Regions from separate parts of the Paenibacillus sp. NN59 genome, predicted to be linked through region 2. Evidence: riboswitches for the same ligand, from Rfam matches in the RefSeq annotation. Region 2 holds a riboswitch; each other region holds the start of a gene.

Region 1 (10,603 bases), 220 kb from region 2:
AATCCCGGCGAAAAAAGAATGGCGTACCAGACCCGTAATCCATACACCAAACGGTACAAATGCAAGTATATTACCCACCAAGTGAATGGCTGTTCCCGATCGGTGATGAACGGAGAGACTATGCCAGTCTCGCTTGATCTCCTGAAATGGCGTCAGATTTACAGTTCGTGTATGAATCAGATCTGGTTGACGCAGTAACGCCATCAGTCTGTCCCATACCAGTCCTACGTCCACGGGCCCTCCTTTAAATAAAATCAGCTTGGTTAGCATATAGAGGTAGACCACGAATAGGGCAATCCAGACGATTCGAAGCGGACTGGGTTTGATCCCATTGCGATGGGGACTATGATTCTTATGACGTTGGTTGTCATCAAAAAGTTTGATTTTTGGGTGATTTTTTTGACCCTGTTGCCTAACCTGCTCGTCCGGCTCGTTCTGTCTCATGCTGTCTCTCCCTCCTCCTCCGTCAGGCCGTCCTCTTAGGTTGATACTCATCATCAAGACGATTTTTCAACCGTAACAATAACTCCTTGCATATTATCACCGGAGATGTCATAGGCATCATTCTCTGGCAGATATATTTTCGCATCCTGCGACACCTGATAATAATGGATATCATATGTAACGCCGTCCAGATCGACGCTTACGTCTTTCTTTTCTCTTAACATCTCCAGATACTCTTCCAAAACCATATGGTTCTTGTACATCACTGCACTATGCGGCATGCCAACATATCTGAAATGCCAGGGTTCATACTGAATACCGGTCACGTTCACTTTATCTTTCGGATATCGCAAAATAAAACCGTATCTCCACGCGTTCTTCTCCAGCCATGCCCCCTCAGGAGCTTCGCTCATCGAGGCCAGGCTTGACCCCACGTCTAAGGATAATCCCAGATTGTGCTCGCTGTAACCCGCAGGCAGCGCATAGTCTGAACCCTTTTGCCGATACAGCTCGTCCTGCTTCTCGAAATCTCTGTACCCGCTGCTCATCAGGAAATAGCGCACACCCTCTTTACCCGCAGCCTCAACCATCTTCTGAAATTTTGCTGTGACCTCACGAGACAACATCAACGTCTGATCCATGATGCCATAACCCTGAAGCAAGTCTTCTTCATCAGCTACATATACAACATCGGAGCGAATACCCTCCGGGTGAATCGGATGTTTGGAATTGACTAAAACAAGATTGCCTTTATGTATTTGCTGTTTCATATCTTGAGTTGTGACTTCTTGGTACCCCCTGTATTTCTCATCGGTATTCAAAATAACAATCGGCACTCCCTCTTTTTGCTGTAAAGCTGCCGTTGATTGCGTTACGATATATCCAATCAAAATGATGCATAGTAGAAAGCCCCACTTTTTCATGATTGTTCCTCCTTCCTCTCATGATTCAAGGATAGACAAAACAATTTAAAGAAAACGCAGGGCAATGTTTAAATTTTTCTTAAGTTTCATGAGAAACCTGCTGGAAAACAGGTAGACGAACCTCAAACATCGTGTGCACCACATCACTTACAGCCGATATTATACCTTCATGCTGCTCCACGATATTACGTGCGATAAACAGTCCAAGCCCCGTACCTCCCTCTTGCACGGTCCGTGCCCGATCTCCGGTGTAATACATGTCGAAGATGTGCGGCAGATCATCGGGATGAATATGTCCCCCATAGTTCGTCACCTGAATGACAACGTGACCTCCATCGTGAAATCCTTTGATGTCAACGTACATCCCGTCCTTGCCATGTCTGGCAGCGTTAATTAGCAGATTCTCGAATACACGAGCGAGTAGCTCCCCATCTCCGGATACGGTAAGATCGTTATCGATATGTAAACGGGTGACCAGATTGTTTTTTTCAAAAACAGGATAAAGTTCCTCATTCATCTGCTTCAACAGCTCGCTTAGGTCCAGCCTCGTTTTGCGTACAGGTAACATGCCGTAGTTCATTCGTGTAATCTCAAACAGATCATCAATTAGCTTCTCAAGCCGCTGGGACTTGGTGAACGCAATCGCGATGAAATGCCGCGCCTGTTCCTCTGTCAACTGCTCATCCTTCATCAGCAAATCCAGATATCCCAGTACGGAGGTCAAAGGTGTGCGCAGATCATGCGCAAGGTTTACGATGAGCTGGTCTTTGCTGTTCTCGGCAAAATCCCCTCGTTTCACCGCTTCTCGCAGCTTCTGGCTTGCCATATTGACGCTTTCCGCAATCGTACCCAATTCGTCTTTGGCTACAATCTGTACCTGATGATCAAAATGCCCGTTAGCCAAGTGATTAATGCCCGCGGAAATCTCTTTGAAATACGTGACATAGCGCCTGGTAAACAAGTAGAAAAATAAAATCGCAAGCGGGATAAAGAGCAGCATAAAAACATATAAATCGCCAATACTTCTCATCATATTGCGATATTCCGCCAGCGGGTCTTCCCGCCTCACCCCTGCGTAGTACATCTGTAACAGCTTATACACGATAAATGTTACGACGCCAGAAGCCAACATACTCAGACCAAGCATCATAATCATCGTTGTGCGAAAACTTCTCCGTTTAGTCATTGAACGTGTACCCCACACCCCAGATGGTTTTGATGAACTTGTTCTTGTTCACATCTTCTCCGAGTTTCTTGCGCAGTGTTCGAATATGTACCATGACGGTATTACCGCTCTCGAAATAAGCCTCGCCCCATACCTTTTCAAAAATGATCTCTGTGCTGAATACCTGTTTGGGATTGCTGGCAAGTAACACTAAAATGTCAAATTCCTTCGGTGTTAACTCCAGCGGTTTACCGTAAAGCGTTACGCTATGTTGGTCGGGGACAATAACAAGTCCGCCTTTTTCCAAAACAGAACGCTGCGCCGTAGCTGTGGACTGACTGAACTGCAAAGCACGCCGTAGCTGAGAGTTGACGCGTGCCACAAGCTCCATTGGATTAAACGGTTTGGTCATATAGTCATCGGCACCCATCACGAGTCCTGTAATTTTATCCATGTCCGAGGTTTTCGCACTCAGGAAAATGATTGGAAAATGATGCTGCTCCCGAATTTTGCGGGTCACCTCATACCCGTCCATACCCGGCATCATAATGTCCAGTACCGCCAGATCGATGGCGTGTGTCTGAACGGCCTGTAGTGCCGACTGTCCGTCAGAAGCCTTGACGGTATGATAGCCTTCTTTTTGTAAATGTAAAGCAACCAGATCCGCGATCTCTATTTCATCGTCCGCAATCAGAATCGTAATTCGCTTCATTGCTTATTTCACTCCTATATGGGATGCTGAGCATATAATACCTATGAATCTAACAGATAACTCCCACATACACAATTGAAAGCAATGTTATATAAGCAGAACAAGTTTTACACAGTCCACTCCGATGACAGAATAACCCTCCGATCGCTGTTATCCCCAGAATTTTTTTGATTCCCTTCTCTATAGGGAAAATCCGGTGATAAAGGCGACCGCTTTGCTTCTCCAGGTTTTTTCTGTCTTCTCCGTTCAAGTGTAAAAGAAATATTCCACTTATATAGACACTAATAAAAAAGGAAGATATATCTATGAAACTGGAGCGTTTGTTAGCCATTGTGGTACTGCTCATTAATCGCAGGCGATTACAGGCCAAAGACCTGGCAGAGATGTTTGAAGTATCCATACGTACAATCTATCGGGACATCGACACATTAGGCCAAGCTGGAATTCCGGTGGTGACCTATCAGGGCGCGAGCGGTGGCATCGGGCTGGCAGAAGGTTACCGGCTGGATCGCAATCTGTTAACCGACAAGGATCTCGCTTCCATCGTCACGGCGCTGCGTAGCATCTCAACCACTCATACGAATACTGCGCGTGAGTTATTGGTAGAGAAGCTGAGCAGTATCGTGCCGGAAGCCAAAAATGAAGATTTTCAGGCCAGCACACACCGATTCATCGTGGATTATTCAACGTGGACTCACCCTGAAGCACTGCAACAGAAATTAAAGGTCATCGATCAGGGAATCGATCAACTTCAATGCATTCATTTTGCCTATTGCAGCGCCGAAGGCGCAGAGACCTGTCGCACGGTCGATCCACACACCCTTGTGCTGAAAAGGCACGCGTGGTATCTGTACGCCTTTTGCCATGAACGGAATGAATTCCGTATGTTCAAGCTAGTGCGCATGAAAGAGGTTGTGCTTGCCGAACAACATTTTGAACGTCAATCCATCAACCTTCAGGACAGACCGTGGCAGCAGGAATGGAGCCGTCCGAACAATCACATTGGACTTACGCTGAAATTCCATGCCCGTGCCCGTCATCTCGCGGAAGAATGGTTTGGGATTGAGAATGTACTGCCTGACGGGAACGGGTATTATATCAGCCAGATCGCTTTCCCTGAGGATAACTGGCTATATGGCTTTATTCTCGGTTTTGGCGCGGACGTGGAGGTGCTGGAACCTCTGCATATTCGGGACAATGTATGCCGGATGGCAGAGCAGATTGTGCAAAATTATAAAACCTCAGCTCAAACCTGACAGACAGCTGTCCAGTTCCTCCCCGTATACTTCAACTATGTTCAGGTTGAAGTTGTACATATAACCGAGGAGGAATGAATAATGAACGTTACCGTATGTCAAAGCTGTGGAATGCCACTCACAAGTACCGATCAATTTGGTACAGAAATGGATGGCAGCACCACCCGTGAATACTGCATTTATTGTTACAAGGATGGCAAGTTCGAACAACCAGGCATGACGCTAGAAGGCATGATCGAGATGTGCACCACTATTCTCAAAGAAGAAGGCATGGACGAGGAATCAGCCCGCTCGATGCTAAGCAACCAACTACCTTTTCTGAAACGCTGGCGTAATGAAGGAAATGTAGGAAACGGTCCGGACGGGACAGCGACTGTCGCTCATGCACCTATTCATGCTGGGGCAGCATCATCTGACGTTGCTTCTGCGGTGAACGATACTCTGCTGACCAAAGAGCCTGTTCGCTATGTCACCCTTCCAGGCAAACGCTTAGCCGGATTGTCCGCACGTACAACCAACGCAATTGAGATGAGCGGTCAAGGCAGCATCGGTGCGTTGTGGGGCCGTTATTTTGCCTCCGAACACATTCCGGCTACTGAGGCTGCACGCTATGGCTGTTACACGGATTACGCGGATGGCATTGCTGGAGAATATACCATTTTGATCGGACATGAAATCGGCGAGGAAGAACGACTACCTGAAGGTTTCGACGAGGTACAGTTACCGCCTGCTACCTATGCAGTGTTTACTTCGAGAACCGGACCCATGGTTGAGGTGGTCAGTGAGGTGTGGGGGGCAGTATGGACGTGGAGGCATCAGAGTGACCGAACATTTACCGGCGATTTTGAGTACTACGATGAACGCAGTTTAGACCCGGAACATACACAGGTGGATGTATATATTGCGGTAAACGAACGTAGGTAACGGAAGTAATACTAACGGATATCCCTCTTCAAAAAAGAAGAATTTAAAGAGAGAATCAAATGAGGAAACTGCAGCTGCCAAGTGGTATTGGCAGCTTTTTTTGACATTTTCCGATCAATATACCCCGACCATAGAACCAAGTTAGTTAGCATATACCATACCTAGTCACTTGGACATATGTCTTAGAGGCAAGCACCATTGACTTCCCTAAAATTAGGACCATTCACATAACAACCGATACCACGCTCCCATACCTCGCCTTTCATATCAGGTTCTTTATTCCTGAATTTCCCTAAAACCGTTTACATCTTCTGAATACCGGGTAAAATCACTACATCCGAGTCGGAATAACGATTGGATTGCCGCTTCTTCATGTAACAAGTCATATGTACCTATATGTGTACAAGGTGAATTCATTTTATTTTCACCAACAAAACGAATGTTGAAAATACATACACACTAACGATGCATGTCCATCATGCATGTAAGGAGGAACCAAGATGATCCGCATGCCTATTCAGCAAATGATCCCGTATCACCACCAATATCCGCGCAACACGGCGACCGCTGCTCCGAAAAAGGAAAATGAGAACACTCAAGGCCTATCCTTCCATGAAATTTTACAGCAAAAAATGGCGAAAAAGAACGTATCCATGAACATGAGATAACGCTTTACATCTTTGCGGCTACTCCCTATACTACGTGTAAAAGGTGACATTTCAGGCGCGAAGTTTCTTACCGATGGTTCACGTACATTGTGTGATCCAGGCGCGTCTTGTAGTCACTCTACATAAAGGGGATTGCCTATGAGCACCATTGCCTGTTTCCACGCGCATTACTCCAATATCAGGTTGATTGAACAAGCCTTGACTTCCTATAATATCGAACTGGTTCATTATGTAGACCCCGGTCTTGATCGGCTCAAGCATGATGAGGATTTCAATAGTGCGCTTGTTCGGGAAAAAGTAAATCAGACACTGCAATGGATGAGCCGCTGTCACGCTGACGCCATTCTTGTGACATGCACCTTGTTCGCTGCCGTACTGGAACAAATACAACCGTTACCGATTAAGGTAACGGGTATTGACGATTCACTGCTCGCGATGATGGTAAAACATCCGAAGCGGTATTTGCTCGCGTTTACCAATCCCGCCACCGTAGAACCCACGATGGCTCGATATCGTGACTATATGGATCGACACTTGGCAGGAAAGGACAAGCCTGAGCTCGAATCCGTGTTGCTCCCTGGTCTATTCGACATGATCATGCGAGGTGACCAGGAAGGCTACATCACCGCGTTAGAAGAAGCATTGCAGCAGCTTGCTCTTGAACGCAAGGATACTTGTCTTGTCGCTGCTCAGCTCTCCATGGCTCCTGCCGCTGAGCAGGCATCTTCCGATACAAGTATGACCATCTATACGCCGCTTTCATTATTAGGCGCGAATCTGGAGCGGGATATCGGTATCACGAAGAAAGTATAAGCATTTTCGCACTGTTTGCAGTTCTAGTAAGCGGTACCCTGCTTCATGACAAGGTTGGTCAGCCACAACTATGTAGACTTTTTATTTTGGAGGGAATGTAACCATGAAACATCTCACTGTAGAACCAGGTCAATCCATCGGGGGTATCCGTTTAGGCATGACACAAAATGAAGTTGAACAAACGGAAGCTTTCGGCTTTGATCCCAACGTGGAATATGATGCTCAAGGCAAAGTACATTTTATTGAATTTCATGAAAGTGATGAGTATAAGTGTATGCTGGGAGAACTTGATCTGCTTGGCACCGAGGCTGACATTTTGATACCGCAGTTGGACGCTATTGCGCCATATGACCGTGAAGATCCCGAGCTTGGTTGCAGTTTCCAGTTCGATCAGATCGGTTTGATCCTGTGGCGTCCGGTACCCATGACCCGAGAAGATATGAAGGAGCCATGGTTCCTGGAGATGCCACCTGAAATTCAACAGGATGAAATGAAACATCTCTGCTTCTCAACCGCAGCCGTGTATGCAAAAGGATATTACGAGTAACCTACAACTTAAACATAAAAAAGTGACCCAAGCTCAGGCACTTCAGTCCTGTCGGGTCACTTTTTCGGTTGCGGAAGCTTACGACCGCGCCCGATACTCCTCAGCCTTCGCCTGCATCCCGGCGGCTACTGCTTCATCATCGTTCAGGCCGCGATCTGCGGCAAAGGCACGGATGTCCTGCGTGATGCGCATACTGCAGAACTTCGGTCCGCACATGGAGCAGAAATGTGCTTCCTTCGCCCCTTCTGCGGGTAGGGTCTCATCGTGGTAGGATAGCGCTCGTTCCGGGTCAAGTGACAGGTTAAACTGATCTCTCCAGCGGAACTCGAAGCGTGCCTTCGACAGTGCATCATCCCGGCGCTGAGCGCGTGGGTGGCCTTTGGCTAGGTCTGCGGCATGGGCAGCTATTTTATAAGCGATAACTCCTTCACGTACATCATCCTTGTTCGGAAGCCCCAGATGCTCCTTTGGAGTGACATAGCAGAGCATAGACGTACCAAACCAGCCAATCATCGCTGCCCCAATCGCAGACGTAATATGATCATATCCCGGTGCGATGTCTGTGGTCAGTGGCCCGAGCGTATAAAACGGCGCTTCCTGGCAGATCTCCATCTGCAAATCCACATTCTCCTTGATCTTGTGCATCGGCACATGCCCCGGCCCTTCAATCATCACCTGCACATCATGCTTCCATGCAATCTGCGTTAATTCCCCAAGTGTGGCGAGCTCCGCCATCTGTGCTTCATCGTTGGCATCGTAGATGCTACCTGGACGCAGTCCGTCCCCGAGGGAGAAAGCAACGTCATACCTTTTCATAATCTCGCAGATTTCTTCAAAATGGGTGTACAAAAAGTTCTCCTGATGATGTGCCAGGCACCACGCCGCCATAATTGACCCGCCTCTAGACACTATTCCCGTCATCCGTTTCGCTGTCATCGGAATATATCGGAGCAACACACCCGCATGAATTGTAAAATAGTCCACGCCCTGCTCCGCCTGTTCAATCAGCGTATCCCGGTACAACTCCCAAGTGAGGGCCTCCGCCTCGCCATTTACCTTCTCCAGTGCCTGATAGAGCGGCACCGTACCAATCGGCACTGGGGAGTTACGGATGATCCATTCCCGTGTGGTATGAATGTCTTTGCCTGTGGAGAGATCCATTACCGTATCCGATCCCCAGCGAACAGCCCAGGTCATCTTCTCCACCTCCTCCTCGATAGAGGAAGATACAGCGGAATTACCTATGTTGGCGTTGATCTTCACGTGAAAATGACGCCCAATCAGCATCGGCTCACTCTCCGGGTGATTGATGTTGGATGGAAGAATAGCCCGGCCGCTCGCCAGCTCCTGCCGCACGAATTCAGGCTCTACGCCTTCACGAATAGCGGCGTACTCCATCTCGGGCGTAATCAAGCCCTGCCTTGCATAATGCATCTGTGTGACAGAGCGTCCAGCCTGAGCACGTAGCGGTTGACCGCGGAATCCCGGGTACTCCTCTGCCCCGGCTCTCCGTCCTCCCGCCTTCAATCCGTTATCCTCCGGCTTCACTGCGCGGCCCTCATATGCTTCAACGTCACCGCGCTCCATAATCCAGTGATTTCGGAGCGCAGGTAATCCCTTCCGAATATCCATCTGGAATTCGGGATCGGTCATCGGGCCGCTCGTATCGTAGACACGCAGCGGCTCATTATGCTCCACTCCTTGGGGAGTATTCGTATCATGAAGGGCAATTTCACGCTCCGGTACAGCAATGTCCGGTCGTGAGCCCTGAATGTAGACTTTGCGGCTGCCCGGGAAGGGTTGTACCCCTCCAGCCGCTCCGGTTTTCTTTTCCACCGGATGACCATCGCGCCCTGTTTCCTCTATTCCCGTCTGTTGCCCCGTTTGGTTACCTGTATTCATGTCTCCTGTTTCCTCCTCTGTGATCTTCATTTGCCCATATCGTCCACCAATGTGACAGCTTTGACTTACCACACCTGTCTGGAAAAAGCAGAGCACAGAAGCACAGCAGGATTGACCCTGCATAAGCAGCTAGAATGATCCAAAAGACAACTTTTATGCACAATCAGCATGAGCACGAAACACGAGATCACTTCTCTTAGAAGTCTAGGCATATATGCCGCAATTATTGTGCTGTCACTTCCAAGGTGAAACACAACAACTGAATCTCTGCTTGCCGCTGTAAATAAAAAAAGCCGGTTCCGAAGGAACCGACTAATGTCCATCACCATACACGCAACAAGGGCCACCTGCTGCAATACAGCATGGATCCCGGGTTAACGTCTGTGGTGTCTGTGGTCATATGGCCGATTACTTCCCTACGCTGGTATGATCCAGATCAGGTGCAAAGGGTCCGGGATCTCATGCGATCCCGTCTCAGTCCGGACAATTCGGACTCCCCCAGTAACGTAAACGTATTGCGACAATCAAGCCGCTGTTCAACTTAAAATATGACATTCAACCGACCCCGCTGGGTCGTCCATTACAGAGTAGCGTAATCTGGGCTTAAATTCAACCTTAATATTCCAGAGAGGAAATTCCCTTCGAGCAAAACTTCATGCAAGAGCCTTCCCCTATGGCAACATAAGTCCCATTTGTACAGCTGCTTCTTTCAACACAGGCGCGTACTCATGTAATGTCTCTTGCGAGAGCCTGCTAACAGGTCCAGACACGGAAAGCGCTGCTGCAATGTTGCCTCTGCGATCCATAATTGGCACAGACACAGCGGCAGCTCCCGGCTCGCGTTCCTCATAGCTGGTTGCGTAGCCACTCACTCGAATGTCTTCCATCTGTGCCAGATAGACGGCCGGATCGATAAATACTGGCCATTCCGGGCCGTTCATCAGTTCCTCCCGATCCTCATCAGCGGCAAAAGCCATTAATACTTTGCTGGAGGCTCCTACGGAAAGCGGCAGTCTGACCCCTACAGGTGCAACCCGCCGAATCGCCTGATCACTCTGCACAGCCTGAATCCGAATCCGTTCACCGCCATCACGAAGGTAGAGACTTACGGTTTCGCCCAAGCGATCACGCAGCCTCTCCATTGCAGGTAACAGCAAAATTGCAGGATCGTCACTACGTGACATATGCGCTGACAGCTCCCAGATTCGAATACCTAGCCGATACTTCTCGGTTGCCGCATCACGTATTA
Region 2 (10,603 bases):
TGGTCGGGATATTTTGACTAAGAATAAGTAGTGGATACAAAGCTGACTTCAGAAAAGGGATCAGATGCAGTACCATGGCAATGAACAGACCGACCGCTGTCCCGGCGACAAATCCGATAAGGGTTAGCTGAATCGTTGCAGAGGCGTGCATACCCAATCGGTCAGCCTGAGACGCCGCTTCGCGAGCGATATCGGACGGGGCGGGCAACATCCATTTCTCAATGTGGAATAGGGAGACGGCCCCTTGCCATATCGCAATAAAGAGAATAACCGCCACGAGGGGCGGCCATACACTTTTGAAATAGGTAGACATTAGCGATATTTCTCCGTCAGTGTATCCATGCTGAATCCGTCCGGGCTATGTGCGATTTTGATCTGGGAGATGATGCTTGGACTACCAGCTTCCACAAGTACCTCGTGCATTTTGCGAACAACCTCCAGCAGTTCATCCAGTTCGCCTTCCATGGTGGTATCTAGCGCATTGACCTGATATTTCAGGCCGGATTGCTGAATGACTTCAATGGCACGGTCTACGTATGGATATGAGTTCTCGCCGTTCGGTGTTTTGGGAATAACCTGAATACTGAGTAATGTACTTGCCATGAGAGATTAATGCTCCTTTCGGGTGTGGATGGATAAGTAGATATGGTCGTTGTACACTGTAACACTCCGATGACAGAATAACCTTCCAATCGCTGTTATCCCCAGATTTTTTGATTCCCTTTTCCAAAGGGGAAAATCCGCTTTTTCAGGTTTTTTCTGTACTCTCCGTTTCTTGTGTACAAAAAATTCAACTTATCCATTAAGCTGTGGAAAAAATTCAAGAGAAAGCGCGCTTATGAGGTGGTTTTCCTTAGAAAACCTTATAAGCGTTGACTTCTTCAATTTTTTTCTGCCCTCTTCGTTCAAAACGTGTAAATATCAAAGTTCATGGTTACAGTTAGATTTAATATTACTGTGGTAAAAATTCATTGGTGTATGCTTTCGTTACATCAATCTCTTTATCCAGCAGTTTCTTGCTGAACATCCAGTCGGTGTAGTTCTTCCATACGTCTTCCTTTTGTTCACCCCAGCGCGGGGCATCATCTTTGTATTTCGGGCTGAGCCACTTTTGGCTTGCGAGTACTAATTCTTTGTCCAGGTCGGGAACAGCTTTGATCAAAATGTTCGCTGCTTCTTCAGGGTGATCAATCGCATATTGATATCCTTCAGAAGTGGCCTTCAGGAAAGCCTTCACCAGTTCAGGGTCTTTCTGAATCGTCTGTTCATTGGTCACGAGTACAGGGGTGTAGTAATCCAGCGCTTTGGCATAATCCTTCACATATAACATGTCAATCGGTTCTCCGCGTAATTCAGCCTCAATTCCTGTCCAGGCATAGAAAATCCACGCAAAGTCGATGTCCCGTTTCACAGCTGTGAAGAAGTCGGCATCGCCCATGTTAATCTTTTTGACTTTGGATACGTCAGCACTTTCGCCCTCCATAATGGATTGCATCACCGCTTCTTCCACTGGGGAACCCCAGCCGCCGTAAGTTTTACCTTCAAAGTCTTTGGGTGATTTGATCTTACGATCCACTGGAGCGGCAAAACCGGATGTATTATGCTGAATAACTGCGGCAATCGACACAAGAGGAACGTCCTGCGTACGCGCCTGAGTTACACTTTCCTGATAACTGACGCCAAACGGTACCTCACCCGAGGCAACCATCGTATCCGCACCGCCGGCTCCTGGCTGTACAATCTCCACATTTAAACCTGCTGCTTTATAAAAACCTTGGTCCACCGCTGCATACAGACCGGTATGATTCGTATTTGGAGTCCAGTCGAGCACGACCTTTACATCTTTCAGTGCAGTACCGCTCCCCTGATTGGTTTGGTCCGAACCTGTCGCACCTTGCTGCTCTGTTGGAGCGGCTTCTTTGCCACCACATGCAGCTACGGTAACGAGTAGCACACACATGAGTAACATTCCCATCGTTTTACGCCATTTCATCGTGTTTCTCTCCTTCGGTATGTCCGGCCGGATGGCACGGGGGTACTCCTTGGCTTCATATCCAATCCCTTTGCATAAATCGACGAATTTATACTCGCGGGTTATCCGAATAACGTCATTTTTCTGTTTCTGCATGTCAAAAGAAAACAAAAAAAGCGCCCCGTAATCTGGGACGCGTGCAGGCGTGAGAGAGTGGCGTTCAGCTTATAGCTGTGCCGTTGCAATATACTCCGATTCCTACGCTGGCATGATCCAGATCAGGTCTAAGGGTTAGTATCTTGATGGGATACACTCTCAGCCGGCCAATTCCGACTCCCCTGGGAAACTATGAAGTTACGGGCATTACTAGGTGTAATTATAGGCCAGTGACAGGATTGTGTCTACATAAGTTGGACTAAAAATATTTTCACAGAATGTTCACTTATGTGAGGGTAGCCCGATTGTCTATAATGATCCAAGTTACAGAAAGGATGAGTGTATTGTCAGTACGCAAGAAACAACAAGTGATTTTTGGACTTATGATGTGTACAGGAATGGTCGTAGTGATGATGACCTTCAATCTATGGCATACGGGGATGTTAAGTCAGATGTCCGTGCTGCAGCTATTGCTCCAATTTGTGATCTGTTTTGCCATCGCCTTTTTGGTGGAGTCGTTCATCGTGGGACCGATAGCGAGAAAAATCACATTTTCCTTCTCATTTGCGAAGTCGAGTAAAATTAGAGGTGTAGTTACGATGTCCTTTTTCATGGTAATCGGCATGGTTTTGCTCATGTCTTTATATGGCATCATTACAGCCTATACTGCAGGTCAGCTAGAAGGAGATTCCGTAATCAATGCGTATCTTCATACGATTGTACGTAACTTCGGTCTGGCATTGCCTTATCAGTTGATTGTACTCGGGCCGCTAGTGCGTTATGTATTTGGCAAGTTGTTCAAGGGACCAGTAGCCGTTGTGTCGGTTTAAATCATCGTATCGTTATCCATCATAACAAAAGTATTTCCTGGGCAATCCTGTGGTTTAAGAAGTTCTAGCGTAAGCGATCCAAAACAAAATACCAATAACCACAGCGGCAATAATGATCGTAGTGAAAACTCCGCTCAACCATGAACCTCGCTGGGCTTGGCGGGCAAGTTCATCTGCTCTTTGTTTGGCGGCTTCGCCCTCGGATGAATTCAGATGGTTTGGGTCCATATTCATAAAGCAATCACCCCTTGGTGTTTTAGAAGTTATTTCAATTGTACTTGATCCAGCTTTGGAAAGATACGTAAACGGGCATATATGAGTTGCAATGTTGTTCTGTCTTCGTATATACTGAGAAACACAATTACAGATCGGATCATGCCGTTGAAGAGAATCCAACTCAGAGGCGTTTTCGCCAGGGAGCGAATTGAAACTATCCCAAGTTAACCGGAACCGCCCGTTATCGCGGACCAAGAGGCTGATCAGGAGATTTGAACTGATTTGGCAAGTTGGGTGGCACCGCGAGCAGAGCGCTCCTCGTCCCAAGGGATGAGGGCGCTCTTTGTATTTTTTTAGCCAAAGGAGACGGTGATCATGTTAGACATGAAGTGGGTTCGGGCACATGCAGAAGAGGTTCAGGCGGCGGCACACGGGAAAAAGATCAAGGTTGATATTGCTGTGTTACTACAGCGGGATGACGAGCGCAAGGCACTTTTGCAGCAAACGGAAGAAGCGCGTCGTCAGCGTAATACACTATCGGCTGAGATCGGGAAGCTTATGCAGTCGGGTGAGCGTGAGCAAGCGGAGAAGATGCGGGCACAGGTTAAACAATTGAATGAACAGCTGGAGCAAGAGGAAGCCAAGCTGGCGGTAATCCAGGAGGAAGTGACCAGACTGCAATGGCTGGTGCCTAATATCGTGTCGCCAGATACGCCTGTGGGCTTGTCGGATGAAGATAATGTAGAGCTACGGCGAGTGGGAGAGCTACCTGTGTTTGACTACGAGGCCAGAGATCATGTCGAGCTGGGAGAGATGCACGAACTGATCGACATTCCGCGCGGCGTGAAGATCGGTGGAACGCGAAGCTATGTATTGAAGGGGGCAGGTCTGTTGTTACACCGGGCGGTACAGCAACTTGCACTGGACCTGTTGCTGAAGCAGGGATTCACCCCGCTGGAGGTTCCACTCATGGTCAGGGAGGATACACTGGTAAACACCGGATTTTTCCCGACAGGCCGGGATCAGGTATATGAATTGCAAGGAGAGAACAAATGGCTGGTCGGCACATCGGAAGTACCGCTGGTTTCTTATTATGCGGATGAAGTGATTGATGTGAAAGAGCCCGTAAAGCTGGCCGCAATATCGACATGTTTCCGTAGTGAAGTAGGCTCGGGAGGACGGGATGTACGGGGCTTGTACCGTGTACACCAATTTGCCAAAGTAGAACAGGTCATCCTGTGTGCGCCGGATGCGGCGGAATCGGAACGGATGTTACAGGAGATTACGGGACATGCAGAGGAATTGCTGCAACGGCTTGAATTGCCCTATCGTGTAGTGGCGGTATGTACGGGAGATATGTCTCAGAAAACGTACAAACAGTATGACATCGAAACATGGATGCCAAGCCGCGAAGCATATGGGGAAACTCATTCGTCGTCGAATTTGCATGATTTTCAGGCTCGGCGTTCGAACATTCGCTGCCGTGATGAGGAGGGCAAGTTGGTCTACTGCCATACGCTCAACAATACAGCCGTAGCTTCACCGCGCATTTTGATCCCACTGCTGGAAAACCATCAGCAGGCAGATGGTAGCATTTATATTCCGGAAGCTTTGCGTCCATATATGGGCGGGGCCGAACGCTTGAATTTGCCAGAGCATGAGCAGGGTGAATAGAAGAAATACAGTGGTTTCAACTTAATGAAATGAAAGAGGCAAATAAAGAGGAGCCCGCATCGGGTTCCTCTTTATTCAAACATATGATCAACAACCCATTGAATTTTTTTCTGTATTTCTGGTGTTTGTATACGCTCCATGATTCACCTGTATTCTTAATGTAGCTTCCATTCAAACTCGTTAATAATTTCGATTTCTCCGGATTGCAACACCTTTTCAAAACGATTGCGGGCCATTCTCATCAGTAAGACCATCTCATCTTCTGAGCGTACCTTCGTGGATGGTGAAGTGGAAATGGCTCTCATTGCACTTTGTCATTTAACTTTAACCATCCAATGTCCGATATAAAGTATAGTAGATAGTAAAATATTAGGCGAAAAATAAATTAAACGGTTGGATGATGGGAGAATGAGACTGGACATGGACAAGAGTCGAATCAAATGGTCGTTACGAGGTATGCTTGCTCTAATTATCGCACTTACGGTTGTATTGCCTACGTCAGTTTGGGCAGCGTCAGGTGATGTCATTTCAATTGAGATTTCAGGTAGCAGTCCGCAGAAGATGAATGTGGGGGAGACTACATCCTATCAGGTGCTGGCGACGGTGGAAGGCGCGGACCATAAACAGGATGTTACCGGGGGAGTAACCTGGTCCACTAGCAATACTGCTGTGGTGACAATCACAAAAGGTAAAGTCAAAGCGATCGCTGCAGGCGAAGCTACGATTGTTGCTCAAGTGAGCGGGGTTAAAGCACAGGTGGTTGTTCAGGTGCAGGATAAAATCAAAAGCATCAAGGCTTCACCTAATGCGTATACGTTTGTAAAAGGAAACGAAGGCACGCTTCCGAAAGTCAGCATTACGCGTGCTAATGGCAAGGAAGAGGAGGTCACATCCGATATTGTATGGACGGTGTCCAGTAATCTGGCTGTGATTGAGAACGGAAAGATCAAAGGCGTCACTCCTGGTAAAGTGATACTGCAAGGGAAGTACGGATCGACTCTCGTTAAAGTACCGATAACGGTGACAGACACCATTAGCAAGATAGAGGTTAAGCCTGCAACAATCCAGTTAACGATCAAAAAATCTAGCCCACTTAAAGTGATGGGGGCGTACTCCAGTGGCAAAACAGTCAATCTATCCAGATCTGTGATATGGACGTCATCCAATCCCGGCGTGGCAGCAGTGAAAAATGGTACGGTCAAAGGGATGAACGAAGGACAAGCCACCTTGACTGGTACGTATCAGGGTCAGACCGTTACTGTACAAGTCAACGTAGTACCTACCCTCCAGAAGCTGATTATGGGTCAGAAGAGTTTGGTTTTGTCTCCGCAGTCCAGCTCGGCTCTAGGGGTAATGGCTCAGTATGATACAGGGAAAACGTTGATGGTGACAGGAAGTGCGGTGTGGAGCAGTTCTAAGCCGAATATCGCCACCGTAACAAATGGCAGAATCGTTGCTGTAGCCAAAGGTAAAACAAGCATTACCGCGAAGTGGGGCAATAAAAAAGTGACGATACCTGTGACGGTAAAATAATGTTCCCTTTTTCCATATAAGTGTTGATCAGATCGAATTGAATCCATGTATACTATGAGGGAGGCGTACTTATGCGTCTCCTTTTTTGAACATAGAATCGAGCTTCGAGGAGTGATTATGGAAATGACCGATCAGATGAACCCGGAGAATTGGCCTGCATGGGCCACGGAACCTGTAGAAGTTGTAGGAGCTAACCCCGCTTGGAGTGCGCAGGCTGAGGAAGAAATTGCGCAGTTAAGAGAGCTTTTGAAACACCTGGAAATACATACATTCGAACATATAGGGAGCACATCCATACCTGGTTTGTCTGCCAAGCCAATTATTGATCTGATGGGGAAGGTGCAGTCCTGGGATGACATGGAGCGCATTGCCGAGCAGTTGAACCCTGTAGGCTGGAACTACGTTCCGCCTGAACTGGATGGCCGGGAATACAGACGATTCTGGGTCAAAGTTAAAGATGGGAAACGAGCTGTGCATCTGCATCTCATGCGTCCAGATGAGGAACGCTGGGAGCGACAGATCCGGTTTCGGGATGCACTGAGATCTCGGCCGGATTTGGTGAAGGCCTACGCCGAACTGAAAATCAAGCTTGCAGATGAGAATAAAGACGACAGAGAATCGTATACCACTGCCAAAACCGAATTCATCTTAAAGGTTCTGGATGGACGGCTGTGAAGCATCAGAACGGGCTGTCCATTAAAAATAGATGGGTCTACTTCATCGCCGTGATCATCACGATGGCAGCGGGACTAGCTTCCAGAACATATGGAGCGGTTTTGCCGAAATGGATGTATGAGCATTTTGGAGATGCGCTATGGGCAGGCATGATCTATTTTGGCGTACGTATGGTATTCATTCACTTGAGCCGTGCGAGAGCAGTCTGGATCAGTGTTATATTCAGTTGGGGCGTTGAATTCTCTCAAATGATTCAGGTACCTTGGCTGAACGATCTGCGTTCGACGTTGTTGGGAGCTCTGATATTGGGTCGTGGATTTCTAGTCAATGATTTAATCCGATACCTAATCGGCATATTATGTGTTTATTTTATAGACCGTTTTATCTTGACTAGATTTATACGTTTATAGAGTCAATTCATAAATAGGAGGTACGCTGAATGAATATCGATAAACTTTTTGCAGCATCCCCTGAGTTTGAAACCGAACGGTTGTACCTCAGACGTCTTACGATGGATGACCTCGATGAATATTATGCATTTGCATCTGACCCGAAAGTTAGTGAGCAAAGCTTGTGGCAGTGCCATCAAAGCAAGGATGATTCCATCGGTTATCTGGAGCGAGTGCTGCGAAACTATGAGCAAAAAACGGTATATCTCTGGGCTTTTGTGCTGAAAGAAACGGGAACGCTGATTGGAAGAGGTGGCATTTTCCATCTGGATGAATTCATGCAGAGCGGGGAACTGGGGTACGCCATTGGTAGCGCCTATTGGGGCAAGGGGCTTGCCGCGGAAGCTATGCAACCTATCGTTGATTACTGCTTTGATCAACTGGACTGTAACCGGCTGGAAGGTAAATGCAATGCGGGCAACATCGGCTCTGCGCGTGTGATGGAAAAGCTGGGCATGGTGCAGGAAGGTCTGCTACGCAAGCAGTTGAAAATTAAAGGTGTGTTTACCGATCAGAAAATGTACGCCCGCATCCGGGATGATCTATAATATTAGATTAACATGAGCTGTCTTACAGCGACCAAGGAGGAAACCTTATGATCTATAGCATTATTTCCCGTTCCGTATGGGAGGAAGTGTCCAAAGGAGACACATATGCACCAGAGAGTTTAGAAACGGACGGCTTTATTCATTGTTCCACCGCAGAGCAGATTCCATGGGTAGCTGAACAGTATTATGCGGGACGTACCGACCTGTTGCTGCTCGGGATTGAAGAGAGAACGTTGAAGGCAGAGCTGGTCTATGAAGGTTTGTATGAATTAAATGAGCTGTTTCCACACATCTATGGAGAGTTGAATCTGGATGCAGTAAGTAAGGTATTGAAATTTGAACCGAATGCAGACGGCACGTTTTCTTTCCCGGCATAACTTTCTGAAATGGGGGTAAGACGGATGGACATGAATCAGGCTTTTTTGGAAACAGCGGAGAAACAGTTCCTTTACTACAAGCAGCTTGGTGAACGCGCAATGGAGCAATTGGAGACGGAGCAGTTGTTCCAGACATGGAACGAGGACACCAACAGCATTGCAGTCATCGTGAAGCATTTGTGGGGCAATATGCGATCCCGCTGGACGGATGTGCTGACAACGGATGGTGAGAAGCCATGGCGTGAGCGTGATGCCGAATTTGTGGGTGATTTTCATACGAGGGAAGAGTTGCTTGCCAAGTGGGAAGAGGGCTGGGACTGTCTGCTGGGAGCGCTGCGTTCGTTTACTCCGGATCACATGTCTCAGATCATATATATTCGGAATGAGGGCCATACCATTATGGAGGCGATTATGCGGCAGTTGGCGCATTATCCGTACCATGTGGGGCAGATTGTGCACACGGCCAAAATGTTAAAAGAAACGTCGTGGGATAGTCTTTCTATCCCCAGAAATGGGTCAAATACTTATAACGAAGGCAAGTTTTTGAAACCAAAGACCAGAAAACATTTTACAGAGGACGAGCTTGAATGAGTTTTAGAGAAAAGAGGGATTACAAACGATGACACAAATTGCGTTGATACGTCACGGCAGTACGGCATGGAATAAAGAAAAACGTTCGCAGGGACAGACAGACAACCCGCTTGATCAGGAGGGCAGAGAACAGGCGGCTTTGTTAGCGGCGAGGCTGGCGGAGGAATCCTGGGATGCCATCTACGCCAGTGACTTGGAGCGGGCAAGTGAAACGGCTCGTGTTATCGCAGATCGGCTTGGTATTCAGGAGATTCATCTCGACCCGAGATTACGTGAAATGGGCGGAGGTCAGGTGGAGGGTACAACAGAAGAGGAACGTGTCGCGAAATGGGGAGCAGATTGGAGTTTGCTCGATCTAGGAAAAGAGCAACCGGACACAGGTGCTTCCCGAGGGAAAGCGGCGTTAGAAGATATCCTTCGGCAACATCCGAATGGACGAGTCATCGTGGTGAGTCACGGGGCTGTGCTTCGTAATACATTGCGGGCACTGGTACCGGAACTGGATATCAGCGTGAAGCTGGGGAACACCTCCATTACACGGGTGAACCATCGGGATCAGGCATGGCAGTGTGAATTGTACAATTGCAGTGCGCATCTGGAGTGAGGTAAAGCCATGGACACAATCTCCTATAACTGGACAGAGGACAGGTTATCTCCACTCGGAGAGCGTGGAATTGTAATTCGCTGCGGCGAGTCGCTGTCTGAGGTGGTACATCAGAGAGTGGTGTCAGTATGTGCTCTTTTGGAAAAGGGATCTGTGACAGCTGCGGTGGATTGGGTGCCTTCTTACTTGTCTGTCACATTGTTTTACGATCCTTGGATATCGTCTTATGAGGACACATGTGGGCTTCTGCTACAACATTTGCGTCAACTCAATGACGAATCTAAAGATTTGAAGTCCATTGGGATGGGGAATTCTCCTAGGATTGTGACTATTCCGGTATGTTACGGCGGAAAGTTCGGGCCGGATCTGGAACATGTGGCTAACGAACATGGGCTGACAATAGAGGAAGTCATAGCGATCCATTCATCGGTTGATTACCTGGTACATATGATTGGATTTGCCCCCGGCTTCCCATATTTAGGAGGACTGCCTGAACAAATAGCCACGCCACGGAGGGTAACGCCGAGGCTTCAAGTAGAGGTGGGGACGGTAGGCATAGGTGGTTCTCAGACAGGGATCTATCCGATAACGACACCAGGTGGGTGGCAGTGTATTGGACGGACACCTATCCGTCTTTTCCGTCCGGAAACGAATCCTCCAAGTCTGCTTGAAGCGGGAGACTTTGTTCACTTCAAGCCCATTACGATGCAAGAATACTTGGAACTGGCGCGGAAGGAGGAGGAGTGATGAGTATACAGATCATTCGTCCTGGCTTGTTAACAACCGTTCAGGATGAAGGTAGAATCGGGTATCGCCGTTATGGTGTGCCCGTAGGCGGTTCAATGGACATGTTCGCGGCGCGAGCAGCCAATATACTTGTCGGTAACTCTCGGCACGATGCAGTACTTGAAATCACGATGTCTGGGCCGGAACTGCAAGTGCGAACCAATCAACTGCTTTCGCTATGTGGTGCAGATC
Region 3 (10,603 bases), 3.3 Mb from region 2:
TTGCCATTTCACCAATAATAATGAGCTACTCAAGCTTGGCTTGTATTTTATCTAATTAAAATCAGGTTAAAGGATGCTCTTCTTGGATTCTGTTCAGCAAGACATCGCAACCTGCGTTCACCAGCTCGTACACTTCTTCAAAGTTCCCTGTATAATACGGATCAGGCACTTCTCTCAGCTTTTCGTTCGGTAGCAAATCCATGAACTTGATAATCTCTGCCTCTTCTCCACCTGGCAGGCTACGTACATTCTCTGCATTGGAATTATCCATACATATAATGTAATCAAATTCAGTGAAGTCTGCACTCACAAATTGTCTTGCTGTCATGTTGGCATAAGAGATTTGATAACCATCAAGCAACTTACGGGTACCCTCATGCGGAGGTTTGCCCACATGCCAGTTGCCTGTACCAGCCGAATCAATCCGAATCTGTTCGCCAAGCCCCTTCTCCATCACTTTATGACGCATTACTGCTTCCGCCATAGGGGATCTGCAAATGTTACCGAGACATACAAATACAACGTTAATCATGATAAGTTACTCCCCCTTGCTCAAAGTACCTTGAATTACGGATGGAGCATGTTGCGGAATAAGTTTCTCCGGCTTCAAAACGACGGTTTCGTTAGGCGTCAACGAGCGGCGCGGCAGCTTCCATTTGTAGTGTACAGAACACATCCGGAAAAAGACAACTGTTGCAAAACAGATCAGCAAACCAATGTTTGTTGTAAACCAGCCCATTCCGATGGCAAACCCCGCTGCCATTGCCCATACCGCATAGATCTCATCACGAAGAACAAGCGGTTTACGTCCGGCAAGAAGATCCCGAATGATTCCTCCGCCAATTCCCGTCAGTACAGCTGCAACGATTACAGCACTGATGGGATGACCCATATTAGCCGCATACAATCCGCCCTGAATTGCAAAAGCAGCCAGTCCAATTGCATCAAACAAAGCTTCAGTCCGTTTCCAGTGACTAATCCACTTCAAGGGCAATACAAAAGCAACAGCTACAGAAACCAGCGCAAGCATGATTAACGAGCCCTGACTCCATAATGTTGTTACAGGCACGCCAATAAGCACATTCCGGATCACTCCGCCTCCGAATGCTGTCACAAGCCCAAGTACCAATACACCCAAAATATCATATTCCTCTTCCATAGCTACAAATGCACCGGACATTGCAAATGCGATCGTACCTATAATGCTGAATACTTCAAAAATGTGTAAGTCCAACCTGTTCAAACCTCACTTTTCAAGTCATCTCCATGTCGCTCTCCCCATTGTATCCGCGAGTACGGAAATTGTGCAACCACATTTTGTCGATTATACTGGTTTGGTGTATAGTTTTATAGCTTAGCGCAGGATTTAGCTTCAATTAGAAAATCAAATGGTGTCCCTCTATAAATAAGGAAGGATGAAATAGAATGGATTATAAACGTATTGTCATCTTCACAGGTGGTCAACTCACGCAGGAATTCCTTCAGGAGATTCAGCCCGATGACGTTATTATTGCGGCAGACCGCGGAGCCTTGTATTTAATCGAACATGGTATCCAACCGCACATCGCAGTGGGCGACTTCGATTCTATAACGGAAGAAGAACGAGAGATCGTAAACAGTAACAGTGTAGAATTCATTGCTTGTGATCCGATCCATAAAGATTTGACAGATACCGAAATGGCATTTGAAACCGCTCTGGATCATGAACCTACTCATATTCTCATCTTTGGCGCAACGGGCACACGAATGGATCACACCCTCGCCAATGTTCATATCATGGTTCGTGCTATGCAACATCATATCTCTTGTGCGCTTCAGGATGAGCACAATTATATGACGTTAACCACTTCAAGTGCTGTTGTCGAACAACGCGGTTTTACCTATGTCTCTTTGCTTCCATTAACACATGAGGTCACAGGGATATGCCTGGAAGGATTCATGTACCCTTTGGATCACGCTACTATACGTATGGGACAATCCTTAGGGATCAGTAACAAGCTATTGGACAAGTCAGGCACAGTTACGATTGATAGCGGCCTGTTACTTATTATTCAAAGCAAAGACTGAACACTAAATACTATATTAGTAAGGCATTTTTTAAGTTAATACGAGTCAAAACCTACAGCTCAACGCTTAATTATTACGTTTTTGTAACCTGTTATTTTGTTTCCCAAATCAAATTAAATGAAGAAATCCCCTTGAGTATCAAGGGGATTTTTGTTTTATAGTTATTTCTGGATTCGTCAATGATTAATTTTTTGACATTTTTAATCGTATTTTAATAATTACATCTAAAGTACTGTCCTATCAGTCTTTTTGCTTATGTATCCAATTTCTAGGGTGTTACAAACCTGTTATACTCGCTCTAGCAACTTAACGAAAACGAATTTTGGAGGTACTAACTACATGAAAACAAACTTCTTCATCCAAAAGGCCGTAACCGTCGGGTTGTGCGCTACACTAGGTTTTGGAGCTGTATTAATGACAAATGCACCTGTTGCACAAGCCGCAACGGCATCCGTATCAACAGGACAGCAAATTGTAAACTATGGTAAAAAGTTCACTGGAACTCCATATAAATTTGGTGCTTCAACAACGACAACCAGATACTTTGACTGTTCTTCTTTTATGAAGTACATTTTCAAAAAATATGGTGTAGATCTTCCGCGCACTTCCGTACAACAATCCAAAGAAGGTAAATTCGTCTCTAAAGCCAACCTTCGTGTTGGTGACATGGTGTTCTTCTCGAGCGGCAGCCGCTCTACGGGTTCTAACATTACTCACGTTGGTGTGTATGCTGGAAACGGTAAAATTCTTCACACGTACGGCTCTCCAGGTGTAACCCTGTCTGATCTGAACTCCGGTACGTGGAAAAGAACTTACATTACAGCTCGCCGCGTCCTTTAGTCCATCTGCCTTTATAATTTAAACTGACGACCGGATCAATTGATCCGGTTTTTTCATATCATCCTATCCTTTAAATACCCGGATTAATCCTTGTTTCAAACTGGAGAATGGTGGAATATTTAAAAATCAGCTATCCACCAACATATAACCTATCCCTCGAACCGTCTGGATTAACTTCACCTCTCTGCCTTTATCCACTTTCACCCGTAGGTGTTTAATGTAAACATCAACAACGTTCGTATCCATGGCATACTCATATCCCCACACATCGCGCAAAATATCTCCCCGTGTGCAGGCTTCATTCAAATGCAAGGCTAAAAACTCCAATAATTCATATTCTTTCGGGGTCAGGTTCAAATATTGCCCTCCACGACTCACTCTACGCGAACGCAGATTAATTCTGAGGTCTTGAACTATAATCATTTCCTCACCTTCATGGGAAGCACTGGCAAACAACCGGAGCAGGCTACGAATTCTCGCAAGCATAACCTTCCAATGAAGAGGCTCCTCCATTACATCATTCGCTCCAAAATCAAGCCAATCAATGACCCGTTGCGGCGAAACTTCAGGAATAATTACGATTAGAGGCGTGGATATACTCGGATTCATCCACCGCTTCAATGCAATTTTATCCTGTTCACTCTGATGCAGCATATCCTCAGACTCTCGATCCACCAAAATAATCAAATGCGGACGAACAGACCTAAAGTCCTCTATGTCGTTTAATTCATACCATTCTACATGCTTCACCTCATAACCCTCGTCTTGCATGATACGCTCTATACGGCCCACTAAATCCCCAGTACCCACTAATATGATAGCTGTTTTCATCATTTCTCACCCGGCCCGTCTGGTTTCCGTTGCTACTTGGCATGGATTGTACCGTTAGGATGCCATAAAAAGAAAAAGTCCATCCCCGCGGGGAACAGACTTTGTCAATGCATGAGTTTTGATATTACAAGTAATTGATGTGGTTTAGCCAAAATATCGATGAACCAGCGTACGCGCTTCAGACGTATCTTTTGTGCCATGAACAAGGACACGACCATCCTGAAAAATGACCAACCGATGTTGACCTGTTGTGAATGACACCAGAAAAGGATTCATTTCCACTTTTCCTTCACCAAGCCGTTCCAATCGATCTGCTGTCTGCGGAAGGTCCAGTTGTATGCGGCGCGCTGGACGAATCTGAACAGTATCCCTACCACATAACACATCGGTTTTCTCCAGATTGGATGCAGAAAGAAACGGGTACGTAGCTGCTGGGCTACATGATGCACATTCTTGCTTTTTTGCCCCATCTACATTAATGGATATGTACTCGTTCCTCCACACATCAAATGACAACAATTTACGCCGAAGAGCAGCTGTGTTACCACTTAGCAACTTCATCGCTTCTGCTGTCTGATTGGCTGTCACCATTTGCACCGCTTGAGGAATGATGCCCGACGTATCACAAGTATCCCCACCAAGTGGTACTTCTCCTAAGAGGCAGTTTAAACAAGGTGTTTCGCCAGGCAAAAACGTATACGTAATGCCATAGCTACCCACACATCCTCCGTATATCCAAGGTATATTGTGTTTCTGTGCCATATCATTAATCAGTAATCTTGTATCAAAATTATCCGTTGCATCCATGATTAAATCGGTATGCTCCACTAGCTCTTCAAGTTCATCCACGCGCACATCCATCACTTTGGCTTCGATGCGAACGCTTGAATTGATTTCTGTTAAACGTTTGACAGCCGCCATCGCTTTGGGCATACGCTCAATCGCATCCTGTTCAACATAAAGTTGTTGCCGCTGGAGGTTACTCCACTCCACATAGTCCCGATCTACAATGGTAATTTGTCCGACACCGGAACGCACTAGCGTTTCTGCAATACCTGTTCCAAGTGCGCCGGCTCCGATAATTAAAACTTTGCTGTCTTTTAACCTCGCTTGACCTTCTTTACCGAGCGGAGCATATCGTTCCTGTCTGGAATAACGATCGCTCTGCTCCGTATGATGTAACTGATCTGTCATGTATGAACCATTCCTTCCACCGGACTGCTTGCTGCTGCATAACGTTTCACCGGAATCATGCCTGCCGTATACGCCAGTCTGCCCGCTTCGACCCCGAGCCGCATCGCTTTTGCCATGGCAACCGGATCATCTGATCCAGATACGGCTGTGTTAAGCAATACACCATCCGCCCCAAGTTCCATGGCATAAGCGGCATCTTTGGGAGAGCGTAACCCTGCATCTACAATAACAGGCACTGCCGCTTGCTCTATGATGATTTCGAGATTATAAGGGTTAATGAGCCCTCTACCTGCTCCAATTGGCGAAGCTCCAGGCATGACTGCATGTACACCAAGCAATTGAAGCCGTTTAGCTAAAATAACGTCGTCCGAAATATAGGGCAACACGGTGAATCCCTTTTCGAGTAAAATGCTACAAGCCTTGTACGTTTCAAGCGGATCAGGGAGTAACGTTACTCCGTCTCCGATAACTTCGACTTTTATCATATCACAAAGCCCCGAAGCTCGCGCAAGCTCAGCGATCCTTACGGCTTCTTCCGCAGTCGAAGCACCCGCCGTATTGGGTAGCAATGTGTATTTGCTCAGATCCAGCGTATCCAGAAAGTGTTGCTTGCCCGTCTCCTCTAGATTCAGACGACGTACAGCAAAGGTCAGCACCTGGGTACCTGAAGCTTCCACAGCCTGACTCTGTACTTCCATATCGCTGAACTTGCCTGTTCCAAGCAACAACCTTGACTCAAACGAGTATTTACCAATCGTTAACATCTTTCAACCTCCTAGGTTTTAGCAAGTATCAACTACCAACTACTCAATCAACAAGATTCAACGACGCCTGTGAATCACTTTGCTTAGCCGCCTCCGACAAAATGAACAATCTCAATCCGATCTCCTTCTCTTAGCGTTGTTGTTCCATGGTGATCTTTGGTCAAAATATTGCGATTCAACTCAACCACCACGGTTTTCACTTGTAAGTTAAATGATTGCAGTAATTTGTCCACACGATTTAACCCGTCTTCAACCTCCATCTTTTGGCCGTTCACGATAATGTTCACGACATAACCCCCTTTCTGTTCAATCGTTCAGGCGAAAATGCTTCGATCCCGATCTCTTCGGCACTCTTGCCCTCTACCATGTCTGCGATCCAGCGACCTGTTATTGCACTAAGCAATATCCCATTACGAAAATGTCCATACGCTGCATACAAGCCTGAAATCCCTACACATTTGCCTATATACGGCAGCCCATCAGGGGTGGAAGGCCTTATACCTGCCCATGCCCGCACAAAGTCCGCCTCCTTGATTCCCGGAACCCAATAACTTGCCGCTCCAAGCAATCGTTGCATACTATTTGCCGATACGCTGTGATCTTTTCTTCCTGGCAAACTGGTTGCGCCGATCCATACCTCTCCGTTTGCTTTCGGAACGATATAGACATCTTCTGCATATACCGTGCGATCGGGTCTGCCTCCAGCCTGATCTGTAGTAAACCGAACGGCCAACATTTCACCTTTCACCGGACTTGAAGGCAAAACGATCCCCACTTGATGCATGAGTTGCTCCCCGTGTAAACCAGCAGCTATGATGATATGTTTGCAACACATCTCTCCCTTAGCCGTTTTAATCCCTTGAACACCATGCTTATCTACGATCAGCCGAACATCTTGAACTCCTTCCAAAATGCGGGCACCCATCATTTCAGCTGAGATCGCATAAGCTCTTGTCAATGACACGGGCAACACTTCGCTCTCCAATGATCGGTAATAAGCACCGTACGTATCCCGATTCAACCATAACGCTTCTCGTTGCACTGTGCTTCGATCCCACCAAAGTTGTTGCACCCCCGAAGTGGTATTTCGTTTATCCTTGTATTTACTTAGATCACCGTATGAACGAAACGGTGTGATAAATCCGTTGCGCCTTAAGCCAAGATCCATACCTGTTAAAGCGGATATTTGCTCTTTGTGCTTATGAAGTAATTCCCTACTGTCATATGCGGCTTGTGCCATGAGTGGATGAGCAAAATCCTCACTATCTGCTGCCAGCATGCCGGCAGCTGCACATGAAGCTCCGCTAGCAATCTCCGACTGCTCAACAAGCAGTACTTCCTGACCTCGGGATGCCAGTTCAAAAGCAATCGCACAGCCTATGACTCCACCGCCCACAATGATTGTTTCTGCATGAAAGGTTTCTGGTTTCTTAGTTAAAGTTTCGGATAGCGGTAGCCGCTTAAACTTATCTTGTTCACACGATGAGTCGATCACTTCCTCGGGTTGACTCGGTCCTCTCTGTACCATTTTGTCATCTCCTTGTTTGAACAACATTCCGATCTTATTAGGTTGGCGTCATTTCCAACTTTTTGATCGAGAAACATTCACTTCACCGCTTCCACAGCCTGTTTAAGAAGCGCAACAGCATGAGCAGGGTTTGCATGTTTTAACACACTTGAGATCACAGCAGCACCCCTGGCTCCCGCAGACCTGACGGCCCGAATGTTATCCGGCTGAATCCCCCCAATTGCAATAACAGGCACCTTGACACTGGAGCACACTTCCGATAACGCATCTAATCCCCTCGCTACAGAATCCGGTTTGCTTGCACTTGCGTACACATGCCCGAAAAAAAGGTAATCCGCGCCATACTCTTCGGCAATTCTCGCTTCATGCAACGAATGCACCGATATCCCCAACCGGAGCCTCAAATCATGCTTGTTCTCCGGCTTTACCATTACTTTTGCCCTTTCCAGCATATCTTGGCTCCAATGTACCCCTTGATAAAAATAGCCTGACGAATATAGGTTCGCACCGTTGATTACAATGCGGGAAGCTGGAACACCCGCTTCTACCATCAATTTGGCCCAGTTAAAACATTCCTGTTGCGAGAGTTGCCTTTCCCGGATATGAATGTAATGCACATAAGGCCAAATATCTTTGGCTGCCTTCAACATGACTGACTGTTCCGCTTTATTCGTAGATATCACATGTAACTCAAAAAAGTCTTTCTCTAGTCCACAGGTTGGTACAGATTTATCTGTCCGCTTGTACCACTGGTCTGTTGAAGTTTTACCTGATTCATGAGCATCATAATCAAACATCAAGGTATGCAGTCTCGTTCTCGCTCCTTTCAGCTACAGGCTTGGAGAAGTAGTAATGACAAATATAAAACCAAAAAAGCCACTCCCGTAGGGGAGTGGCTGCGTATAAACAAAGGTTCAGTTCAATCACAAGCGTCTGACAAATACCTGTTAAACAGTTTGATAGTCAAATCTATAACTGTTTATTTTGATATTGAACCGCTTGGCATCACGATGTAATAAGATCCTGTTCTTACGTTAGAATCATTTACTATCGCTTTCGCTGAAACGCGCCACTTCCCTACGCTGGTATGATCCAGATCAGGTGCAAAGGGTCCGGAATCGCATTCTTCCATCTCAGCCGCATCGTGCGGCCCCCCTAGTGTTCATATGAAGTTGTAGCCTATATTACCACAACCGGTTTTTTTTGTCATCGTGCTTTTTCGGACCACTCTTCTACATCCCACGTTTTGGTGACCCAGCCTTCATAAAAATCCGGTTCGTGCGATACAAGCAAAACGGTTCCTTTATATTCCTTCAGTGCCCGCTGTAGCTCAGCCTTCGCCGTTACATCCAGATGGTTCGTCGGCTCATCAAACAAGACCCAGTTGCTCTCCCGCATCAACAGTTTGCACAAACGGACTTTGGCTTGCTCTCCCCCGCTCAGCATGTTAAGCGGACGCGTAATATGCTCATTTTTGAGCCCGCAACGTGCAAGATGTCCTCGCACCTCGTTCTGCGTTAGATGTGAAAACTCGTTCCATACATCATCGATCGGTGTAATATTCCCGGCTCGTACTTCCTGTTCAAAGTATGCCGTCTCCAAATAATCTCCAAGAAACGTTTTTCCGCTAATTGGCGCTATTTTACCCAAGATCGTTTTAAGCAGTGTTGATTTACCTACCCCGTTGCACCCCACAATCGCGATCTTTTCACCACGTTCAATCGTCATGGTCATCTTAGGTAGTAATGGATACGTATAACCGATCTCAAAATCAATACCTTCAAAAACGGTTTTGCTGCTTGCGCGGGCATCCTTGAACTTAAATGCTGGTTTTGCTGCTTCGTCTGGTCGATCAATTCGCTCGACCTTTCCAAGTTGTTTTTCCCGGCTTTTCGCTCGACCAGAGGTCGAAGCTCGAGCTTTGTTGCGTTGAATGAAATCTTCCTGCTTTTTGATGTATTCCTGTTGCTTCTCATAGGCATCAATATGCTGTGCTTTCTGCATATCTGCCATTTCAAGAAATTTCTCATAGTTGGCCGCATAACGCGTCAATTTAGCAAATTCCAGATGATAAATGACATTAACCACTTCATTCATGAACTCTGTATCATGGGAAATCAATAGAAAAGCATATGGGTAGTCTTTCAAATATCTAGTTAGCCACTCAATATGCTCTACATCCAGATAATTTGTCGGCTCATCCAACAAAAGGGCAGTGGGTTTCTCCAACAACAATTTTGCAAGCAGGACTTTCGTACGTTGTCCACCACTGAGAGCCGCAACATCCCGATCAAGGCCAATTGCATTTAATCCCAAACCGTTTGCCATTTCTTCCACTTTCACATCAATCAGATAAAAATCGCCCTGTTCAAGCTGTTCCTGAATATCTCCCATTTCTTCAAGCAACTGCTCAAGTTTGTCTGGATCGGCATCAGCCATCTGATCCGTAATGGCCATCATTTGCTTCTCCAGTTCCAGTAGCGGCAAAAAAGCATCTTTAAGCACATCACGAATGGTCTTGCCCGGTGTTAACTTCGTATGTTGATCCAAATAGCCATATCGAACTTTTGGCGTCCATTCCACTTTACCGCTATCCTTAAGCAATTTTCCGGTGAGAATATTCATTAGGGTTGATTTTCCGGCACCATTAGCCCCAACCAGACCCACTCGTTCTCCAGCAAGCAGACGAAACGAAACATTTTTAAATAACGTACGGTCTCCAAAATTGTGACTGACGTTCTCTACTGACAATAAACTCATAAGATGAGACTGCTCCTATCTATATACATTACTTTTAGTTCACGTTCCAAAACCCTATTCTAGCACAGGTTCAGTCTTTTCTGAAAGTAATGACACTTGCGCGAAGCAATCATATTCGAAATAACCTCTGGCCGCTGCCTGTCTTGCAGTTGTAAACACCTCTTCAGCACGAAAACCGGGGTTACAGGTGGCAGGATAATGATATTTTATGCCTGTTTCGGGATCAATCCCGCCAATGATCGCTGTTTTTTTGACTAGCCGGCCTCCACCAATGGCATAATTGTTAATCTTCTGACCCCCTACAGCGATCCCCTGTATAAAAGCCATAATACCCGTATCATTGATCGAATTGTACCAATCTTCCTGCGAGACTAAAGGCATCGTGAATAGATAAGCGACACCATTTCTCCTGGCAAATTCATTATGTCGATTGATTACGTCTGCAAGCTCTTCCTGTATTCGGGTCACGATCCGGCTACGCCGCACCTGTTCAAAAGTTGTAGAGTCCTGAAACAATGGAATCGTGGAATTCGAGGCCAGCTCCTGCTGAAATCCTTCGATCCATTTCCCTGCACCAGCATCATAAGCATACACATAACCGTCAAGTGTGAAATTAATG

Evidence for each region. A riboswitch is a leader RNA that binds a small molecule or an ion and turns the genes downstream of it on or off. The one in region 2 is predicted to bind thiamine pyrophosphate.
Region 1: linked by a shared signal. The riboswitch ahead of thiC (phosphomethylpyrimidine synthase ThiC) and the one ahead of ACT89M_RS02380 (ABC transporter substrate-binding protein) in region 2 are both predicted to bind thiamine pyrophosphate.
Region 3: linked by a shared signal. The riboswitch ahead of ACT89M_RS16580 (thiamine phosphate synthase) and the one ahead of ACT89M_RS02380 (ABC transporter substrate-binding protein) in region 2 are both predicted to bind thiamine pyrophosphate.

Annotation. Positions count from the first base shown of each region.
Region 1 is NZ_CP199678.1:733,037-743,639, reverse strand. Features, by position in the region: gene ACT89M_RS03420 (VanZ family protein) at 1-444, opposite strand, end outside; gene ACT89M_RS03415 (M15 family metallopeptidase) at 498-1,367, opposite strand; gene ACT89M_RS03410 (HAMP domain-containing sensor histidine kinase) at 1,447-2,553, opposite strand; gene ACT89M_RS03405 (response regulator transcription factor) at 2,546-3,244, opposite strand; gene ACT89M_RS03400 (helix-turn-helix transcriptional regulator) at 3,550-4,500, shown strand; gene ACT89M_RS03395 (zinc ribbon domain-containing protein) at 4,582-5,424, shown strand; gene ACT89M_RS03390 (hypothetical protein) at 5,925-6,092, shown strand; gene ACT89M_RS03385 (aspartate/glutamate racemase family protein) at 6,231-6,905, shown strand; gene ACT89M_RS03380 (hypothetical protein) at 7,009-7,452, shown strand; gene thiC (phosphomethylpyrimidine synthase ThiC) at 7,531-9,354, opposite strand; TPP riboswitch at 9,751-9,864, opposite strand; gene ACT89M_RS03370 (IclR family transcriptional regulator) at 10,026-10,603, opposite strand, start outside.
Region 2 is NZ_CP199678.1:514,332-524,934, forward strand. Features, by position in the region: gene ACT89M_RS02370 (ABC transporter permease) at 1-313, opposite strand, end outside; gene ACT89M_RS02375 (MTH1187 family thiamine-binding protein) at 313-603, opposite strand; gene ACT89M_RS02380 (ABC transporter substrate-binding protein) at 953-1,993, opposite strand; TPP riboswitch at 2,210-2,322, opposite strand; gene ACT89M_RS02385 (DUF2798 domain-containing protein) at 2,464-2,958, shown strand; gene ACT89M_RS02390 (hypothetical protein) at 3,013-3,192, opposite strand; gene serS (serine--tRNA ligase) at 3,550-4,848, shown strand; gene ACT89M_RS02400 (hypothetical protein) at 5,004-5,153, opposite strand; gene ACT89M_RS02405 (Ig-like domain-containing protein) at 5,269-6,381, shown strand; gene ACT89M_RS02410 (GrpB family protein) at 6,505-7,056, shown strand; gene ACT89M_RS02415 (ribosomal maturation YjgA family protein) at 7,053-7,466, shown strand; gene ACT89M_RS02420 (GNAT family N-acetyltransferase) at 7,496-8,053, shown strand; gene ACT89M_RS02425 (DUF952 domain-containing protein) at 8,101-8,430, shown strand; gene ACT89M_RS02430 (DUF1572 family protein) at 8,455-9,021, shown strand; gene ACT89M_RS02435 (histidine phosphatase family protein) at 9,050-9,625, shown strand; gene pxpB (5-oxoprolinase subunit PxpB) at 9,635-10,372, shown strand; gene ACT89M_RS02445 (5-oxoprolinase subunit C family protein) at 10,372-10,603, shown strand, end outside.
Region 3 is NZ_CP199678.1:3,766,469-3,777,071, forward strand. Features, by position in the region: gene ACT89M_RS16535 (low molecular weight protein-tyrosine-phosphatase) at 62-532, opposite strand; gene ACT89M_RS16540 (trimeric intracellular cation channel family protein) at 539-1,234, opposite strand; gene ACT89M_RS16545 (thiamine diphosphokinase) at 1,426-2,067, shown strand; gene ACT89M_RS16550 (C40 family peptidase) at 2,407-2,907, shown strand; gene ACT89M_RS16555 (winged helix-turn-helix transcriptional regulator) at 3,034-3,741, opposite strand; gene ACT89M_RS16560 (ThiF family adenylyltransferase) at 3,883-4,932, opposite strand; gene ACT89M_RS16565 (thiazole synthase) at 4,929-5,696, opposite strand; gene thiS (sulfur carrier protein ThiS) at 5,780-5,983, opposite strand; gene thiO (glycine oxidase ThiO) at 5,980-7,224, opposite strand; gene ACT89M_RS16580 (thiamine phosphate synthase) at 7,302-8,021, opposite strand; TPP riboswitch at 8,282-8,391, opposite strand; gene ACT89M_RS16585 (ABC-F family ATP-binding cassette domain-containing protein) at 8,431-9,984, opposite strand; gene ACT89M_RS16590 (hypothetical protein) at 10,039-10,603, opposite strand, start outside.